3 linked regions of the Thiocapsa rosea genome follow. The protein of the gene in region 1 interacts with the protein of each later gene in a pairwise test. Links are inferred from orthologs where the notes say so. Each region holds a gene or a part of one and is shown on either strand. Other genes may lie near its edges.

What was found.
Region 2: the proteins of rlmN (region 1) and ftsZ interact in binary tests that used the Escherichia coli proteins (3 or more experiments, as listed by UniProt). The link is inferred for Thiocapsa rosea from one-to-one orthologs.
Region 3: the proteins of rlmN (region 1) and BDD21_RS00775 interact in binary tests that used the Escherichia coli proteins (3 or more experiments, as listed by UniProt). The link is inferred for Thiocapsa rosea from one-to-one orthologs.

What each region holds. Positions count from the first base shown.
Region 1 is NZ_RBXL01000001.1:2,490,965-2,496,960, forward strand. What follows is about bases 2,495-5,442. They hold rlmN (dual-specificity RNA methyltransferase RlmN), read right to left. Parts: upstream 4,560-5,442; coding sequence 3,429-4,559; downstream 2,495-3,428. Other genes in these bases: BDD21_RS11010 (RodZ domain-containing protein), read right to left, coding at 2,495-2,629; pilW (type IV pilus biogenesis/stability protein PilW), read right to left, coding at 2,641-3,432; ndk (nucleoside-diphosphate kinase), read right to left, coding at 4,567-4,995; BDD21_RS11030 (acetyltransferase), read left to right, coding at 5,286-5,442. Also shown: BDD21_RS11000 (YfgM family protein), read right to left, coding at 1-231; hisS (histidine--tRNA ligase), read right to left, coding at 293-1,567; more of BDD21_RS11010, read right to left, coding at 1,625-2,494; more of BDD21_RS11030, read left to right, coding at 5,443-5,996.
Region 2 is NZ_RBXL01000001.1:879,158-885,804, forward strand. Bases 1,330-4,278 are described here. They hold ftsZ (cell division protein FtsZ), read right to left. Parts: upstream 3,418-4,278; coding sequence 2,242-3,417; downstream 1,330-2,241. Other genes in these bases: lpxC (UDP-3-O-acyl-N-acetylglucosamine deacetylase), read right to left, coding at 1,330-1,990; ftsA (cell division protein FtsA), read right to left, coding at 3,626-4,278. Also shown: BDD21_RS03940 (M23 family metallopeptidase), read right to left, coding at 1-199; BDD21_RS03945 (DciA family protein), read left to right, coding at 528-1,082; more of lpxC, read right to left, coding at 1,079-1,329; more of ftsA, read right to left, coding at 4,279-4,861; BDD21_RS03965 (cell division protein FtsQ/DivIB), read right to left, coding at 4,868-5,662; BDD21_RS03970 (D-alanine--D-alanine ligase), read right to left, coding at 5,655-6,590; murB (UDP-N-acetylmuramate dehydrogenase), read right to left, coding at 6,587-6,647. UniProt on the Escherichia coli protein: Essential cell division protein that forms a contractile ring structure (Z ring) at the future cell division site. The regulation of the ring assembly controls the timing and the location of cell division.
Region 3 is NZ_RBXL01000001.1:181,707-188,386, reverse strand. The notes cover bases 1,330-4,311. They hold BDD21_RS00775 (DEAD/DEAH box helicase), read right to left. Parts: upstream 3,529-4,311; coding sequence 2,131-3,528; downstream 1,330-2,130. Other genes in these bases: BDD21_RS00770 (cobalamin B12-binding domain-containing protein), read left to right, coding at 3,623-4,311; BDD21_RS00780 (tellurite resistance TerB family protein), read left to right, coding at 1,330-1,856. Outside these bases: BDD21_RS00785 (ISL3 family transposase), read right to left, coding at 1-858; more of BDD21_RS00780, read left to right, coding at 1,044-1,329; more of BDD21_RS00770, read left to right, coding at 4,312-4,717; BDD21_RS00765 (GGDEF domain-containing protein), read left to right, coding at 4,714-5,712; gyrA (DNA gyrase subunit A), read left to right, coding at 5,905-6,680. UniProt on the Escherichia coli protein: DEAD-box RNA helicase involved in the assembly of the 50S ribosomal subunit at low temperature. Exhibits RNA-stimulated ATP hydrolysis and RNA unwinding activity. Acts before DeaD.

The DNA of each region.
Region 1 (5,996 bases):
CATGCGCACCTGGGTCACGACCGCCTCGGTTTGACCGGTCGCGGCGTTTGCGAGCACCTGATCGAAGACCGCAGAACCCTGACCGGCGACGCTGTCGCGATAATCGCCCCAGTAGCGCCAGCCGACGATGGCGCCCAGTCCGATGGCGATGCCCATGATGATCGCCACGCCGTTCTCTTTCCACCAGGTCTTGATGGCTTCGACTTTTTCGTCGTCGGTCTCGTAACTCACTTCGCTCTCCGTGGTGACATGGATTCCCGTGCGGCTTGGCCGGCGTCTTCGCCCGCCGCCGTCAACCCGGGGTCTCGATCTCTCGGGCCAGGACATCGACCAAATCGTCGAACCCCAGCTCTTGCTGGCCGCTTTGGTCCCGCAAGGGTTTGACGCCGACGATGCCCTGCGCCAGCTCCGACTCGCCGAGGATAAGCGCGAAGGCTGCACCGCTCTTGTCGGCCTTCTTGAACTGGCTCTTGAAGCTGCCGCCGCCGCAGTGGGCCATGAGTCGCAGACGGGGCAGGGCATCGCGCAGACGCTCGGCCATGATCGGGGCCTCGAGCTGGGCCTGATCGCCGACCGCGACCAGGTAGGCATGCACCGCAGGCTCGCCCGCGTGCCCCGCAAGCGCGAGCAGCTCGACCAAGCGCTCGAGGCCCAAGGCGAACCCGACAGCCGGCGTTGGGCGGCCACCGAGCTGCTCGACCAATCCGTCGTAGCGGCCGCCCGCGCAGACGGTGCCTTGGGCACCCAGATCCTCGGTGATCCACTCGAAGACGGTCCGGTTGTAATAGTCCAGACCCCGCACCAACCGTGGATTGATGCGATAGGGGATGCCCGCCTGGTCGAGACCGTGGCGGATGCTGTGTAGATGCGCCAGGCTCTCCTCGCCGAGGTGGTCCATCAGGGTCGGCGCATCGGCGACGACCTTCTGTGTCTCCGGGTGTTTGGAGTCCAGGACCCGCAGGGGGTTGGTGTGCAGGCGCCGCAGACTCTCGGCATCCAGATGCGCGTGACGCGCCTCGAGATAGGTCACCAACTGCTCGCGATACAGCCGACGCTCTTCGGGGTCGCCGAGACTGTTGATCTCCAAGCGCAAGCCCTTCAGCCCGAGCGCGCGCCACAGACGCGCGGTGAGCAGGATCAGCTCGAGATCGATATCCGGACCCGCAAGGCCGAAGACCTCTGCGCCGATCTGATTGAACTGTCGATAGCGCCCGCGCTGCGGCCGCTCGTGGCGAAACATCGGGCCACGATACCAAAGCCGCTGGGGCACGACGAGCAGCCCGTGCTCGATCGCAGCGCGCACGCAGCTCGCGGTTCCCTCCGGGCGCAGACTCAGGCTGTCGCCGTTGCGATCCTCGAAGCTGTACATCTCCTTCTCGACGATGTCGGTGACCTCGCCGATGGAGCGTTTGAACAGATCCGTGACCTCGAGGATCGGCGTGCGGATCTCGGCATAGCCGTAGCTCGCAAGGATGCTGCGAGCGGTGTCCTCGATGCGATGCCAGGTGGCGACGGCCTCGGGCAGGATGTCGTGCATCCCGCGGATGGCCTGGATGTATTTACTCATGTTCGACGGCTCGATGTCTGCTGACGACGCTCGGATGGGTTCGGCCTGAGCGCACCGTCACTCCGGCGATGCGGGGTCGAACGAGAAGCGCGCCACGTTGCCGCGCGAACGACCTTCCAGATCGAAGGGCTTGCCGTCGACCGTCATGCTGCTGTTGTTGACCCGCCCGACGGTGAACCGGAAAGGCGCTTGCCCCGTGACTTCGCGTCGATCCCCGGCCTTCATCTCGCCGACGATGAGTCGTTGTCCGGAGGCATCGCGGACCTCGAGCCAGGAGGGGCCGGTAAACTCGAGGACGATGCCCTTCGACGCCGTTGCCGCGGGCTCGGAGGCGGGTGTCGGGGTGTCGACATCGGGCGTTGCGACCGTTTGGATCGGCGCGCTCGTGCCCTCGGTGACCGGGTCGGCTGTCGGCTCGGGTATGGAGGCGGGGTCGGCCTCGGAACGCTCGGCGACCGACGGCGCGGGTGGCTCGGGCGTCTGCGGTGTTGCGAAGCCATCCGTTGGGGTCGATTCTATCGTCTCTCCGGGTGTCTGCTCGGCGATCTCCGGGACCACCGTATCGACGCCCTCGGCCTCGATCGCCAGCGGATCCGGGTCTGACGTGTCGAGGCCGAGTTCCGGGGAGAACTCGGGGCGATCGTGCCACCATAGAGCAATCATCGCGACGACCGCCGCGGCCAAGGCGAGGCTGACGAGGCGCACCAGGATGCGGGTGCCGCCCGAATCGCGGTCCGATCCGGGGATCGGGCGGGTCGGCTCGATGTTCTTCGGTGTCCCGGGGTGGGCCTGATAGGCGGCAACCAGCGGCATCGGGTCAAGACCGAGCGCGCGCGCATAGTTGCGCAGATAGCCGGTGATGAAGACCGGATCGGGCAAGAGGTCGAAGCGGTCCTGCTCGAGCGCCTCGATGATCTCGGGCTTGAGGTGCAGTTGCGAGGCGATCCGCTCGATCGCCAGGCCACGCGATTGGCGTTGCACCCGCAGGCGTCGCCCCGGGCTATCGCCGAACTCGACCACGTTCTGGTCGTTCGGGTCGGTCGATTGTGTCAGGTTTGTCACTCTTGAGGTCCCTACAGATCACGGGTCGCGGGTACATGCGGGAAGTTCGCCCGCAATGCATTCTCGTACTCGGCTGCGCGGGCTCGGTTGCCGAGCGCACGTTCGGTTGTCACCCCCGCGACGAGTGCGGCGTGGGCGGTCGCCGGGGTTCGCAAGGTCGTCGGCTCGAAATAGCGATCCAGATAGGTCTTTGCGCCTTGGGCGTTGCCGCGCTTGAGCTCGCTCTCCGCGAGCTTGACCAAGGCCGGGCCGAAGCCGGGGTTGGCTGCCACGGCAGCGCGATAGTAGCTCTCCGCCTTGACCGCATCACCGGCGCTGCCCGCACAGGTGCCCGCGTTGGTCATCGCGACCCAGGGCGTTGCATAGAGCGGATTGTCCAACGCCTTCTTGAAGTAGACGTCCGCCTCGGTATAGCGCTTTTGTCGACACTGATAGGCACCGAACGCATAGAGAACATCGGAGTTGTTGGGCGCGAGCTTCAGGGCGCGCTCGTAATGCGTGGCTGCGAGGTCGGGCTTGCCCATCTCTTCGTACATGAAGGCGAGCCACACGTGGGCTTTGGGATAATTCCTGTCGGCCTCGATCGCCTGTTGGGCGCGACGGAAGGCGACCTCGGTCTGGCCGCGGGTGTAGTACTCCTCGGCCATCTCCACGTAGAGCGACGCCGGGCTGTCCTGCGGATCGAGCCCGAGCGGATCGTTCCCCTGTGTTGTCTTGCTCGCGCAGCCGACCAAGCCGAGACAGAGTGCGGTCGGCACCAGAACCCCGGGGCTCAGGAGTCGGCCGGCGAGATGACCCCTCATGGTGTCGCCGCCCTCCCGGTCCGGATCCTGCCGTCAGGCGCCATCTCCGCCGGAATCGCGACCGCGACGCGCCCGAGCCGGCGGGTGCGATCCTCGACCCGACCGACGAGCTGTCCGCACGCGGCGGCGATCTCGTCGCCGCGCGTCTTGCGGGTCATGGTGAAGATGCCGGCGCCGGCGAGGCGCGCGCGAAACGCCTCGATGCGCTCGGGCGGCGAGGTGCCGTACTGGTTGCCGGGGAAGGGGTTGAAGGGGATCAGGTTAACCTTCGACGGGATCCCCTCGAGCAGGCGGATCATCTGCTTGGCATGCGCGAGGCTGTCGTTGATGCCGTCGAGCATCACGTATTCCCAGGTGATGCGGCGGCGCTTGTCGGTGCCCACGTACGCCTTGCAGGCCGGCAGCAGCTCGGCGAGCGGGTACTTGCGGTTGATCGGCACGAGTTGGTCGCGCAGGGCATCGTTGGGCGCATGCAGCGAGACGGCCAGCGAGACGTCGCTCACCTCGCGCAGCCGGTAGATGTTCGGGACGATACCCGAGGTGCTGAGTGTGAGGCGCGTTTTGGCGATCATGTAGGCGAAATCGTCCTGCATGATGTCCATCGCCTTGACCACCGCGTCGAAGTTGGCGAGTGGCTCGCCCATGCCCATCATGACCACGTTGGACGGTGCCGACCCCATCTGCCGGGTGGCATGCCAGATCTGCCCGGCGATCTCTCCGACCGTCAGGTTGCGGTTGAACCCCTGGGTGGCGGTCGCGCAAAAGGAGCAGTTGAGCGCGCAACCCACCTGCGAGGAGACGCAGATGGTCGTGCGGCGCCCCTCCGGGATGAAGACGGTCTCGATGCGCTGGCCGTCTTCGAGCTCCATGATCCACTTGATGGTTCCGTCCGCCGAGGGCTGATCGTGGATGATGCGCGGCAGGCGGATCTCGACGGTCTCGCGCAGCGCGTCGCGCAACCCCCTGGACAGATCCGTCATGGCGTCGTAATCGACAACGCCGTGCTTGTGGATCCATTTGAAGAGGCTGCGTCCATGAAACGCCTTGAAGCCGAGCCCGAGCACCAGTCTCTCGCAGTCGGCAAGATTCAGGTCGAGGAGGTTGGGCTTGAGCTCGGTGTTGGTCACGGGATTCTCAGCGGGTGCGCGGGCAGACGCCTTCCGGGAAAAAGAAGGCGATCTCCACGGCCGCGGTATCCGCAGCATCCGAGCCGTGCGCCGCGTTTTCGGTGAAGGAATCGGCAAAGTCCGCGCGGATGGTGCCCGGCGCGGCATTGGCCGGATTGGTGGCGCCCATGATGTCGCGGTTCTTCGCCACGGCGTCTTCGCCTTCGAGCACCTGGACCATCACCGGACCGGAGGTCATGAACGCGACCAGCTCATCGAAGAAGGGCTTGCCCTGGTGGATCCCGTAGAAGGCCGATGCCTGCTCCTTGCTCATATGGAGCATCCGCGCAGCGACGATGCGCAACCCGGCGGCTTCGAAACGGCCCAGGATGGCGCCGATGGCGTTCTTCGCCACCGCGTTGGGCTTGATGATGGATAGCGTCTGCTCAATGGCCATGATGGTTCCAAATAGAGGATGCGGAAAGAGGTTGGGTCGGATCGCCGGAATCGCGAGTTGGGGTTCTCCGGGCTATGTGCCCGTCGGCTCGTCGCGCGGCCCGTCCCCGTCGGAGACTTGAGTGGATTGCAAAGTCTACCGATCGCGAACGCCGCGAGCAACGCCGGCTAAGCCGTGTCCGGCGTGAACGGCGCCGTCGCGCATCGACGAGAGCGGATGCGGACTTGGACCGGCCGGGCGGTTGGGCGGATAATCGGCCGACATCCATCTGCCCGCAAACGGTTTTCCAGATGAGTCATTACGATGTCTTCAACGGCGACGCCGACGGTCTCTGTGCCCTGCAGCAACTGCGCTTGGCCGAGCCGATCGAGAGCATCCTGGTCACCGGTGTGAAACGCGACATCGCCCTGCTCGAGCGGGTCGATGCGGTCGATGGCGATCAGGTCACCGCGCTGGATATCTCGTTCGACAAGAATCGCGGCGCGGTCGAGCGTTTGCTGGAGCAGGGTGCGCGCATCCGCTATTTCGATCACCACTTCGCCGGCGAGATCCCGGCCCACCCGGCGCTCGATGTCCACATCGAGACGCTGCCCGACAAGGGGACCAGTCTTCTTGTCGATGACTATCTTCGGGGCTCGCAACGCGCATGGGCCGTGGTGGGGACCTTCGGGGACAACTTCGATGCGTCCGCCCGTCGGGCCGCCGAGCCTCTGGATCTGACCGAAGGGGAGCTCGACCTGCTGCACGATCTCGGTATCTATCTCAATTACAACGGTTATGGCGAGACCGTCGACGACCTCTTGTTTGCCCCGGATGCGCTTTTCCGCAGCTTGCAGCCCTATGCCGATCCCTTGGCCTTTATCGTCGAGGATCCGGCGTTCGCCGCCCTGCGCGACGGTTATGCCGACGACATGGCCCGTGCGCGCGCCGTCGCACCCGCGTACGAGAGCGAGGGGCACCGTCTCTTCATCTTGCCGGCCGAGCCCTGGGCGCGCCGTGCC
Region 2 (6,647 bases), 1.6 Mb from region 1 along the record:
GACCGTCTTCGGCACCGCCACGCGGCGGCGGGTCCGTGAAATCGAACTCTTCGGGATTCAATCCTGACATCTGCACCAGACGTTCGCCGAGTGCATTCAGCCTGAGAAGCTCGGCTTGCATCTCGCCGACACGCGAGGCGATGACATCGAGATCTTCGGTAGCAGCGGGTGGGGGTGCGGGGGTCAGAGGTGCGGGCAATGATCGGGGAACTCTTGCAGGCTGCTGGGCACGGTTGTCGACAAGTGTCGTCATATTTTGATAGTGACCGATCCAGAATCCTAATCCTCCACCGGCCAAGGTGAACAAGACAACGGCCAAGAGCGCTATAACGGCCTGTCCGCGAGCGGTTTTTCGTCGATCGAGGTGGTGCATCGTTGTTTACTCTGCTTTGGTCTCTAACTGATGAGCACTGGGCATATGGCATGATTGTCGCCACAATCGCGCCTCAGGTCGATTCGTTTTTCGCCGTGGGCAAACATCGGGACTCCGTTTGCTCAGGCCTTGCGCATACCGAGGTAAACCTCCGATGCTTCGTCCGGGATTGGCCCATGTCCGCGAGCTACTTCAATCCAACCGCCTGATTCGCCGGCATCTTGAGCATCGCGACCGTGAATTGGCACTGCTCGGCATGGTCCTGAGCCGGTTGCCCGACCCGCTGCGTGCGCACTGTCGCGACGTCGTGTTGAGCGATGGGATCCTGACGCTTTTTCTCGATTCGCCGGCTTGGGTCACCCGCGCACGCTTCATGATCGAGGATCTGACCCGAGCCCTCGAGCGCGAAGGCGTTGCCAAGGTGGTTGCTCAGGTCCGCGTCCGTTCGGAACGCGATGGAATGGATGCCCTCGGGCCAAAACCGCGAGGGACGGTCGAGAGACAACCGAACGGCGGCGGGCGACTGACCCAACAGACTCGCGCCCATCTCCTCGGCGCAGCGGAAGGGATGTCGGATCCGGCCTTAGCCGAGGTCTTTCGACGTTTTGCAAACAATCATGCCCCGGCCGCCATGACGGCGGCCGGGGACAACAGGGACTCGCCGGAATCGCCCGGTATCGTTAAGACGCCTGCTGCGCGATCGGACTAGGCCAGCGCCACCGGGTGTGCATAGCAGATCGGAGACTCCGCGGAGTCCTCGAACACCACCTCTTCCCAAGCACTGACGTCGGCCACCAAAGCCCTCAGCAGGGTGTTGTTGAGTGCATGCCCGGACTTGTGCGCCTGGAAGGATCCGATCAGGGTGTGCCCCAAGAGATAGAGGTCGCCGATCGCATCCAGGATCTTGTGCTTCACGAACTCGTCTTCGTAACGTAGACCCTCGTCGTTGAGGACACGATACTCGTCGACCACCACGGCATTGTCGAGACTGCCGCCGAGCGCGAGATTCTGTGCACGTAATGCCTCGATTTCCCGCAGGAAACCGAAGGTACGTGCCCGGCTTATCTCCTTCACGAAGGAGGAGGTCGAAAAGTCGACGATCGCACGGTTGGATCGCGCATGGAACGCGGGATGATCGAAGTCGATCGAGAACTCCACCTTGAACCCGTTGTACGGCGTGAAGCGCGCGTATTTGTCGCCGTCCCGAACCTCGACCGGCCGCTTGATCCGGATAAAACGCTTGGCGCGGTTCTGCTCCTCGACGCCGGCCGACTGGACGAGGAAGACGAATGGCCCGGCGCTGCCGTCCATGATCGGCACCTCGGCGGCGCCGACATCCACATAGGCGTTGTCGATCCCGAGCCCGGCAAAGGCCGAGAGGATGTGCTCGACCGTCGAGACGCGAACATCCCCCTTCACCAATGTCGTCGACAGCCGAGTATCGCCGACATTGAAGGGTGTCGCCTTGATCTCGACGGGCACGTCCAAATCCACCCGACGGAAAACAATCCCCGTATCGGGCGCCGCCGGCCGCAAGGTCAACGGGATCTTCTCGCCGGTGTGCAGGCCGACGCCGGTCGCCCGGATCACATTCTTCAAGGTACGCTGCTTGAGCATCGGTCGAGGTCTCCCATCGCAAGCCATGGCGGCTGTCGGCATCCGTTGCCGGCTGATCGACGACCGGTCGTGACCCGGCGAGTCCACGCCCGAGCCACGATCGCTTTCCATTCGTCATGTTGTTTTGCGGCTCGCATGCGAGCCACCTGCCGACAAGCTTAGGGTTTTCCCCGACGTTTATCAAGATCAACAACGAACCATTTTGAAGATGCCTGTTTTAAAAGAACTATTCGATACAGGGAAACCCCTGATCAATCGGCCTGGCGCCGCAGAAATGCCGGGATATCCAGATAATCGAGGTCATTCTCGACCACGGCTTCGGCCACAGCGGCGCCGGCGCCGCCGCCCCGGCGATAGATGGCGGGCCGACCCAGGTCGTTGTAGTTCGGCGCGCTCTCGTTGCCGCCCACGCTGCTGACCAGATGCATCGCGGCCGTTTCTTGTGCCACCTGGCGTTTGAGCATGACGCGACGCTCGCCCAGCCCGGTCGCCACGACGGTGACCCGCAACTCGTCGTCCAGCGTCGGATCGATCACGGTGCCCACCACGACCGTGGCATCGTCGTCGGCGAAATCACGCACCGTGTTGCCGACCTCGTCGAACTCGCCGATGGTCAGGCTCAGTCCGGCGGTGATGTTGACCAGGATGCCCTTCGCTCCTGCAAGGTCGATATCCTCCAGCAGCGGGCTGCGGATGGCGGCCTCTGCGGCCTCGCGGGCACGATGCTCGCCGCGCGCAGCACCCGTTCCCATCATGGCCACGCCCATCTCGGACATGACCGTCTTCACATCAGCAAAGTCGACGTTGATCAATCCCGGACGGGTGATCAGCTCGGCGATGCCTTGGGTCGCATGCAACAGCACGTCGTTGGCGGCGCTGAAGGCACCGAGCAGACTCATTTCCTTGCCCAGAACGGCCAGAAGTTTTTCGTTGGGAATGGTAATCAAGGAGTCGACGTGTTTGGCCAACTCCGCAATCCCTTCCTCGGCGATGCGGCGACGCTTGGTCCCCTCGAACGGGAACGGCTTGGTCACGACGGCGACCGTCAGGATACCCAGCTCCTTCGCGATCTGCGCCACGATCGGCGCGGCACCTGTACCGGTCCCGCCACCCATGCCGGCGGTGATGAAGACCATGTCCGCACCCTCCAGGGCCTCTTGGATGCGATCGCGGTCCTCCATCGCGGAGTTGCGACCGACCTCAGGATCGGCACCGGCACCCAAACCTTTGGTGATGCCGGCACCGAGCTGAAGGATGGTCTTCACCTGCGAACTCTTCAGCGCCTGAGCGTCGGTATTGGCGCAGATGAAGTCGACCCCTTCGATGGTCGCGGCGACCATGTGATTGACCGCATTCCCGCCCCCGCCCCCGACGCCCACGACCTTGATGACGGCGTTCTGACTGTGGGTATCCATGAGCTCAAACATGCTGTTGTCTCCTCTCGAATTCGTTCGTTGCACGACCTATGAAACCTCGTACGTGCGCGCCTCGGCGCGCACGCCCCCCCGACACCGCCGCGACGCGGGATGCGTCGCGGCCCGAGACCGCAGGCCGCGGCCCCCCGACCGACGGGGCTTGACGAAACACCCCATCATCAATCCGCTTTCAGCAGGATCAACGCCAAACGCGGTTGCACTAAAAATTGCCCTGGAACCAACTGCGCATCCGTGACCAAGCCCCACGCAGCCCGGCGGAATCTCCGATCTCCGGACGCCGCGAGAAGCGGTGCTGACGCGCGTACATCAGCAACCCCACGCCGGTCGAATAGATTGGATTGTTCACCACCTCGTCCATCCCGATCACGTACTGCGGGACTCCGAGCCGCACCGGCATGTGGAAGACCTCCTCGGCCAGCTCGATCAGACCGTCCATCTTCGAGCTGCCGCCGGTCAGTACCACGCCGCCCGCCACCAGATCCTCGAAGCCGCTGCGGCGCAGCTCGTTGTGCAGCAGGGTCAGAAGCTCCTCGTAGCGGGGCTCGACCACCTCGGCCAAGGTCTGGCGCGAGAGCCTGCGCGGCGGGCGATCGCCGATGCTCGGCACCTCGATGGACTCGCTGTTGGCCGCCAGCTGCGCCAAGGCGCAGGCATGCTTGACCTTGATCAGCTCGGCATGCTGGGTCGGCGTGCGCAGCGCCACGGCGATGTCGTTGGTCACCTGATCGCCGGCGATCGGGATCACCGCGGTGTGGCGAATCGCCCCGTCGGTGAAGACGGCAAGATCCGTCGTCCCGCCGCCGATGTCGACGACACAGACGCCGAGCTCCTTCTCGTCGTCGCCGAGCACCGAATAGCTCGAGCTGAGCTGCGCGAGCACCAGATCGTCGACCTCGAGCCCGCAGCGGCGAATACACTTGATGATGTTTTGGGCGGCACTCACCGCACCCGTGACCATGTGCACGCGGGCTTCGAGCCGCACGCCGCACATCCCGATCGGCTCGCGGATGCCCTCCTGATCGTCGATGATGAATTCCTGCGGCAGGATATGCAGGATCTTCTGATCGGCCGGGATCGCGACGGCGCGCGCGGCATCGATGACCCGATCGACATCGGCCTGGGTGACCTCGACCTCCTTGATCGCGGTGATGCCGTGCGAGTTGAGGCTGCGCACATGGCTGCCGGCGATCCCGGCGTGGACCGAGTGGATCTCGCAGCCGGCCATCAGCTCGGCCTCCTCGACCGCACGCTGAATCGACTGGACGGTCGACTCGATGTCGACGACTACGCCCTTTTTCAGACCCCGCGAGGGGTGTGTGCCGATGCCGATGATCTCGATCTGGTTGTCGTCCTTGAGCTCGCCGACCAAGGCGGCCACCTTCGAGGTCCCGATATCCAAGCCCACCAATAGATTCTTGTCGTTACGTCTCGACATCCGGTCTTATCCTCGTTTGCCGGATCGCGTCGGGCGATCCGTTGTCGCACGAGCCTGCGGCTCGGCGTTCGCTGCCCATTTCACGGCGAAACCGTTGCTGTAGCGCAGGTCCACCACCAGCGGCTGGCCGGCCGCCTCCAATTGCGTCGCGCTGGCGATATAGCGCGCAAGCCGTTGATCGACGCCTTCCGTGCCGAGATACAACTCGACCCCCATGACCAGCTCGACCCGCCACGCCCCGCGCGGGTCGACCGAGAGCGTCTGGATAAGATGGCCGATCAGCATCAGATCGTCGCGCCACTGCGCATAGCGCTTGACCACCTCGGGCGCACGCCGATCCTCGCCTTCGAGCAGCGGCAGACCCGCCGGGACCGTGCCCGTACCGGGCCGAAAAACGATGCCCTCCGCGGTCACCAGACCGTCGCGATTCCAGCGTGCGATCGGGCGGTGCTCCTCGACCTCGACCTGCAGCCGATCCGGCCAGACGCGCCGCACGGTGGCGCGACCAACCCAGGCCAGGTCCTCTGCAGCCTGCTTTAGATCGTGCAAATCCGCCGTCAAGATGCCGCCGCGCAGCCGCTCGCTGATGGTCTGCTGAAGCAACCGCGAGGAGTGATGATGCAGCTCGCCCTCCACGGCGATGACGCGCACGGGCAACAGGTGCGGCTCCCAATGAACGAGCAGCCAAACGCCGCCGGCCATGACCGAAATCAAGAGCAACCCGACAAGCGCCAGCCAACGCCCGGAGCGGCGCGCACGCACCTCTACGATCGGAGGGGTTGTCCGTGCCGGGTCAACCACGGTCGAGACTCGTTTCCAGGATCCGCCAAACCAGGGTGTCGAAGTCCAGCCCCGCTACCCGCGCAGCCATCGGGACCAGGCTGTGGTCGGTCATGCCCGGCACCGTGTTGATCTCGAGCAGGAACGGCTCTCCGCTCCCGTCGACCATCAGGTCGACACGGCCCCAACCGCTCGCACCGGTCGCCTCGAAGGCGTCGAGCGCGAGTCGCTGCAGGCGTGACTCCTCTGCTTCGGGCAGACCGCAGGGACAGTGATAGCGCGTACTGTCGGCCCGATACTTGGCCTCGAAGTCGTAAAAGGCGTGCGGCGTTTCGAGCCGGATCATGGGGAGCGCCGCCTGTCCGAGCACGGCACAGGTGTATTCCGCGCCCTGGATCCAGCGCTCGGCGAGCACCAGTGCGTCGTAACCGCGTGCCGTGCGCCAGGCATCGGCGAGTGCGGCCGGATCCTCGACGCGCGCCATCCCGATACTCGAACCCTCGTGAACGGGCTTGATCATGAGCGGGAAGCCGAGAGCCTCGGCAGCCGCCAGATCGGCGTCCGTGCGCAGCAGCACCGATGCGGCCGTCGGCAAACCGCACCCCGTCCAGGCCAGCTTGCAGCGATACTTGTCCATGCCGAGCGCCGAACCCAGAACCCCGGAACCCGTGTAGGGCATCCCGATGGTCTCCAAGGCGCCTTGAATCTGACCGTCTTCGCCGCCGCGTCCGTGCAGGATGATGAAGGCGCGATCGAAACCGCCGGTGCGCAGATGTTCGAGAACCTGCTCGTCCGGATCCAGTGCATGGGCGTCGACGCCCTGACGCAACAGGGCCGCCAGCACGGCGCTGCCGCTCTTCAGCGAGATCTCGCGCTCCGCCGCGCGCCCGCCGAGGAGCACCGCGACCTTGCCGAACCGAGCACGCGCCTGGATTTTCTCTGGTGTCATGGATGCTCTCCGGCGATTCGTTTGACCTCGGGCACCAACCGGACACCGGTAGCGTCC
Region 3 (6,680 bases), 2.3 Mb from region 1 along the record:
GCGCTTGCGCAGGATCCAATGGACGTTCTTGAGCCCGCCGTACTCGGTTTTCGACAGGTCGCGCTTGAGCCGGCGCAGTTCTGTCTTGCGCAACGTCTCCACGGCGTCGCGATACAAACGCGCGACATGGAAGCGATCGGCGCAGATGGCGACGTGCGTGCCGAAGACGGCCTTGGCCGCACCGATGAAGCCGCTGTACAGGTCGGTGCACACGACGCGAACGGTGCGCCGCAAGGATTTTGGGATCGTGCGCAAAAACGCCTCGATGGTCGCGCGCTTACGGTCCTTGAGCACGGCGAGGATGCTCAGGGTGTCCTCGACCCTGGCGCTGACGATCACCACGAAATTGCCGTGGCCTTTGGTCAAGGCGATCTCGTCGAGCCCGAGCACGGGCAGCGCCGTGAGCGTCGTCCAGTCGATCTGGCTCGGGACGCACCGATCGAGAATACCGTCGAGGTGCTCCGGGGTGACGGCCTCCTTGTGCGCGACGTCTTCCAGGGTGCTGTTGATCAGGGCGCGCATCAGGCTGTGTTCGAACGCACGGGTGAAGCCGCTGCGCGGGTCGTACCAGTCCACCCGTTGGGTGGTGGTGGGATGATCCCGGCAATCGGGGCAGCGATACCGTTTGGGACGAATGAGAATTTCGGTGCGATGCTCGAAGATCGACAGATGGCGCAACCGCCGTTCTTCACCGAGTCCATGCGGCTCAGTGATGCGTCGGCCGCAGCTCCGGCACTGCGTGCCCTCCTCGGTGCTGTGCACATGAATTTCCAGCACAGCGGCGTCCGTGATCTCGACGCGGTCGATGGCGATCTGCGGCAGTCCGAGCAGGCGCAGGAGTTGGCTCTGGTCAATCATCGGTTTTCCATTGAGTTAAAAGCGTTCGAATGGAAGTTTACCAAGATTGGCTGCGTAGAACACTGATTTTACTAAACTTGGCGTTCCCTGAGATCCGGGAGAGCCTGATTCCGGCCCGCGTGGATTCGCGGGAGAGAAATCCGTGCGAGCGATGACCGATCGATCCATCCCTATCGGAGAACGACATGGCCAACTTCGGCGATCTACTCGGCAGCTTCATTCAGAGCAACATGGCGCAGTCCGGCTCAGGCCGGATGGGGAACGCGCTGCAGGACCTTCAGGCAAATCTCGGCCGGATGGTCGGCGGCCAAGGTGGCCAAGGTGGCCAAGGCGGCCAGGGCGGTCAAGGCGATATGCTCGGAAGCCTCCTCGAGATGGCCAAGGGCACTCTGGGGAACGCCTCGCAGAGTCCCATGCAGGCCGGCGGGCTCGGTGCCGTACTCGGCTCGGTCTTGGGCGGCGGCGGCAAGTCCGTGAAAGGCGCGATGACGGGGGGTGCGCTGGCGATGTTGGCCGGGATCGCCTACAAGGCATTCACCGAAGCGGGTCAAGCGCCTCATGCCTCCGGGGCACCCACCGCGAGCGGAGCGTCGGAGTTGCCGTTGGGCCTCAGAGCCCCGCAAACCGCGGCGGAGGAGCAGGCCATGGAGAACACCGCGCAGTTGGTCATCAAGGGTATGATCAACATTGCCAAGTCGGATGGTCAGGTGAGCGTGGAGGAGATCCAGCGAATCGTCGGAAAGATCGAGGCCGCCGGCATGGGCGCGGACGCACAGGAGTGGTTGATGACGGAGTTGCGTCAGCCGCTGAATCTCGACGCCTTCGTGGCCGAGATCCCGAGCCAGGAGGTGGCCGCCGAGGTCTACGCGGCATCACTGCTTGCGGTCGAGGTCGACACCCCGCAGGAGCAGGACTACCTGCGCCGGTTTGCCGAGAAGGCCGGACTGCATCCGCTGGTCGTGCAGCACATCCACCAGTCGTTGGGCGTCGCGGTCTGAGAACGCCGAATCGGACCTTGCCGCGGACGTGCGGGACACGGCGCGAAACCTCGGATCTCCTGCCGTGTCGTTCCCGACCTTCGTGGCTAAGAGTGCTCGCTACCCGCGCCCGAGACCGACTCGGATGCGCACGGGTCAGGCGGTTTCTCGAGAGTTGTCATCCCGTCCGCCCATGCCAGGAAGACCTGTAGTAGTCACTGTAGGGGCGAATGAATTCGCCCTGACACGCCGGTAGATCCTTTCCTGGAAATTAGATCCTTTCCTGGAAATCACCTCAGTCCTTCGCGCCGTCGCCTTGTTCGGGTTTGGGTTGCGATTGAGCGGTCCGTCTCTTCCCGAGCGGTGCATGACCGGCCTCGACCCCGATCTCGCTTGCTGCAGGTGACTTGGGCAGGCGCCGTTTGCCGATGTTCTTGCGATCGCGCAGACGGTCTTTCGGTTTGGGCGCGACGGCCTTCGCGGTGACTGCCTTCGCACCGGTCTTTTTCGCCCCCTTCTTCGCTCCCGAGCGTTTGGTCGTCCCCCCCTTGTACGACGCCTTGAGTCCTTCGATGCTGCGACGCTCAATGCCGAGGTTCAGATACCGCTCGATGCTCTCCAGCCGATTCCATTCGGCAGCTGCGACCAGCGAGATGGCCACGCCTTGCTCCCCGGCCCGGCCGGTCCGCCCGGTGCGGTGTAGATAATCGTCCCCGCTGCGCGGCAGATCGAAGTTGATCACCCGATCAACGCCCGGGATGTCGAGCCCACGTGCGGCGACGTCGGTGGCGATCAAGACGTTGACACGACCGCTGTGCAGGAGTCCGACGACGCGGTTGCGCTCGCGCTGCTCCAGTTCGCCATGGAGCACGGCGACGCGTTGCCCTTCGCCCATCAGGACGTTGCCGAGCGCCGTTGCGCCGTCGCGGGTATTGGTGAAGACCAGCGCCTTGTCGTAGGTCTCGTTGCGGAGCAGCCAAAGGATCTGCTGCTGCTTGTGCTCCGGGCCGTCGCTCAAGATGACCTGATTCGTGATGTCGGGGTGCTGCTCGCGCACCGGATTGATGGTCAGTACGCGCGGCTCGCGCAGCAAAGGCTCGGTGATGCGGCTCAGACCCCGATGGTGCAGGGTCGCGGAGAACAACATGGACTGACGCGCCGGGTTGGTCCGAGCGATGATCGTCAGGACATCGTCGACGAAGCCCATGTCGAGCATGCGGTCGGCCTCGTCGAGAACCAGGATCTCAAGGTCGCTCAGGTCGGCCTCGCCCTTTTCCAGAAGCTCGAGCATGCGACCGGGCGTCGCCACCAGGATCTCCGGGTTCTTGCGCAAGGTCGCGATCTGGTGCGCCTTTGAATCGCCGCCCGTAATGACGCCGTTGTTCAGACGCGTATAGCTGCCCAGGCGCGTGAAATGCACATGGATCTGGCGGGCCAGCTCGCGGGTCGGTACCAATACAAGGGCGCGTGTCCCGCTGTCGGAGCGCGGCGCGCCGACCAGGCGCTCCATGATCGGCAGCAGAAAGGCGGCGGTCTTCCCCGAGCCCGTCGCGGCCGAGACCAAGAGATCCAGACCTTCCATCGCAGCCGGGATCACCTGCGCCTGGACCTCGGTCGGGGTCTCGAAACCTTCTTTTTCCAGTCCGCGCATGAGTGCGTCCGGAAGCAAAAATTCAGCAAAGTTCCTGTTCATGGGCGCAACGATACACCAAATAGTGGCCTTCGCGGCGGCGAAAAACCCAGGTGCGCTCGGTCTATACTGGATTGAACGCGTTCCGGAGACATCCATGCTTCACCTTGACCCAGGGCTTCCATCGGTTCCACGTCGCGCCGCCGACAGCTTCGATGCCAACACGGCGGCCATGGCCGGTCGCGTCTCGCAGTTGATGGCCGGCCATTCGAGATTGGACGCCTTTCTCAACGGGCTTCCCTTTCGGCTGATCGAGTCAAACCATCGCAATCACGCCGCCTTCATGTCCGAGGTCTTGAGGACCAACAACCTCAAGCTTCTCGCCGACACGCTACCCTGGGCCTATTTCGCTTATACGAATCAAGGCGTCTCGGTCGACTACTTTGCCGCCGAGCTGGAGATCTGGAGCCAGGTGATCACCGAACTCCTGCCCGGCGAGGATGCCGAGGCGATCCTGCCGATCTATCGCTGGATGTTGCGGGTGCATCCCGAGACCGTCGACGCGGCCGCGCACTACGCATCCGAAGCGGCGCCGGTGCCCGCCGATCACGCGGCGATCTATGTCGAGATCCTGGAGCGCCTGATCGCGGGCGATCATCCGGCCGTTATCGAGCGTTGTCGCGCCCTCCTGCGTGAGGGGATGTCCTTTTCCCGCCTGCTCCAATCGATCTTCTACCCGGCGATGGTGGAGATCGGCGTCCGTTGGGAGCAAGGCCGTCTTTCGGTCCTGATGGAGCACCAAGCGACCGCGATGGTGTACCGCATCCTGTCCGCCCTCTATTACGAGCAGCCCTTTCCGTCCGAAAGGCGAGGACGGGTCCTCGTGGCCTCGGTGACGGACGAATTCCATGAGCTCGGCGCATGGATGGTGACGACCTGTCTGGATCTGGACGGCTGGAATGTGACCTATCTACCGCGTGACTGTCCGCTTGAGCAGGTGGTCACGGCGGCCGTAGAGCGCACCCCGGCCTTCGTCGCACTGTCCGTCGGTATGCCCGGTCACGTGCAATCTGCACGCGAGACGGTCAGCGCCCTGCGGGAGGCCCTCGGTCCCGGATCTCCAACCAAGATCCTGGTCGGCGGGCGTGCCTTTAACAAGGCGCCTTCACTGGTCGAATCCGTCGGCGCCGACCTTTTTCTGACCGATTGCGAGGCGGCCGTGGCTTGGGCCAGAACGCTGGAGGCCACATGACAGAGCAAGCAACAACGCCATCGACGACGCTCGATCGCACGCCCGACCCGGAGTTCCTTTGGGCTTTGCAAAGCTACGTCATGGAATCGGGTCGGTTGCTCGTCGTCGAGGTCGACCGAGACGGCCGCATCATCGATTCGAACCTGACCTTTCGCTCGCGCTTCGCCGGGTTCGCAAGCGTTCGCGGCGAGCCGCTGTCACGATTTCTCAGCAGCGGGAGCGGGGAGCTGTTGGACATCGAGCCGGGTCTGCCCCGTCGCACGCCCGTTGCACGGGTCTTCCAGACCCCGCTTGGCGGCGAAACCTATCTCTTTCATGCCTACCCGAGCGGTCGGGGCATCGTGCTGATCGGCGAGCTGGCGAACGTCGCAGAAAGCGATATCGTCGAGCGGATGGGCAACCTTGCGATGGAGATGTCGCGCTTGGTTCGCGACCTGCGCAACACCAACCGCGAGCTCGTCCTCGCCAACGAAACCAATCAAGCCTTGGCGCGCACCGATCCCCTGACGAGTCTCGCCAATCGGCGTTACTTCATGGATCGTTTGGAGAACGGGATTGCGCGGGCGCGCATCGGGGGTGCGCCGCTGTCGCTGATCATGGTGGATCTGGATCACTTCAAGCAGGTCAACGACCGTTTCGGTCACGCCGGCGGCGATCTCGTCCTGGTCGCCTTCGCGGGTCTTCTGGAATCTCAGGTCAGAGGTGTGGACCTGGCCGCACGGCTCGGAGGAGAGGAGTTTGCCGTCGTCATGGCGGAAGCGGATCTGCGCGTCGCCGGGGACGTCGCCGACCGTCTGCGCATGCGTCTGGCCGACCTACGTCCGCTCGACGCGAGCTATCGGGTCACGGCGAGCTTCGGTGTTGCGGAGCGTCGTCCCGAGGAAGATGCGGATGCGCTCTTGGGGCGGGCCGACGATCTGCTGTATCTGGCGAAGCGCAGCGGACGCAATCAGGTCGTCCTCGAACCGGCCGCCGCGGTCTCCGATCGCCCCTGAAATAGGGCGCATCGGCGACAAAGTGACCGTTATGGATGGGGAAGGGTTGCCCCGCGTGGTAAACTTCACAGGCTAACCATCAGTACAATCGCGGCCCGTTACGGTGCTCCGCGCGGCACGCCTCAACGTCGGTTCACCACGCCCATGGCAGATTTCGCGAGAGAAGTTATACCCATCAATCTCGAGGACGAGATGCGTCAGTCCTACCTCGATTACGCCATGAGCGTGATCGTGGGACGCGCGCTTCCCGATGTTCGCGACGGACTCAAGCCGGTCCACCGGCGCGTCCTCTTCTCGATGAGCGAGCAGGGCAACGTCTGGAACCGTGCCTATCGTAAATCCGCCCGTGTGGTCGGCGATGTCATGGGTAAGTACCACCCTCACGGCGACTCGGCCATCTACGACACCATGGTCCGCATGGCGCAGCGCTTCTCGATGCGCTACCTGCTGGTGGATGGGCAAGGCAACTTCGGCTGTTTCACCGGCGACACCCTCATCAAGCTGGCCGACGGCACCGAAAAAACCTTCGCCGAGTTGGCGCAGCGACCGTCCGACGAGATCTTTTACGTCTACGCGGTGGACGAGACCGGCAAGATCGTGATCGCCGAGGGGCGCCATGCGCGGATGACCCGCCCCAACGCCGAGCTGCTGGCGCTCACCCTGGACACCGGCGATGTCGTCCGCTGTACGCCCGATCATCGCTTCATGCTGCGTGATGGTTCCTACAAGGAAGCTCGGGACTTGACGCCGGACGATAGTCTCATGCCGGGGGTCTTCGACACCGCGCCGGTCAAGCCTGGACTGAATGACTATCTGCGCATCCTCCAGCCGAATCTCGGACGCTATCAATTCGTTCATCACCTGGCCGACGAGTTTAATGTCGAATCGCTGCACGTCAGCTGGAGCAAGCCCGAGTATCGGCAGAAGGTGATGCAGCGCAAGATCGCAGGCTATGTCTACGATCTGAC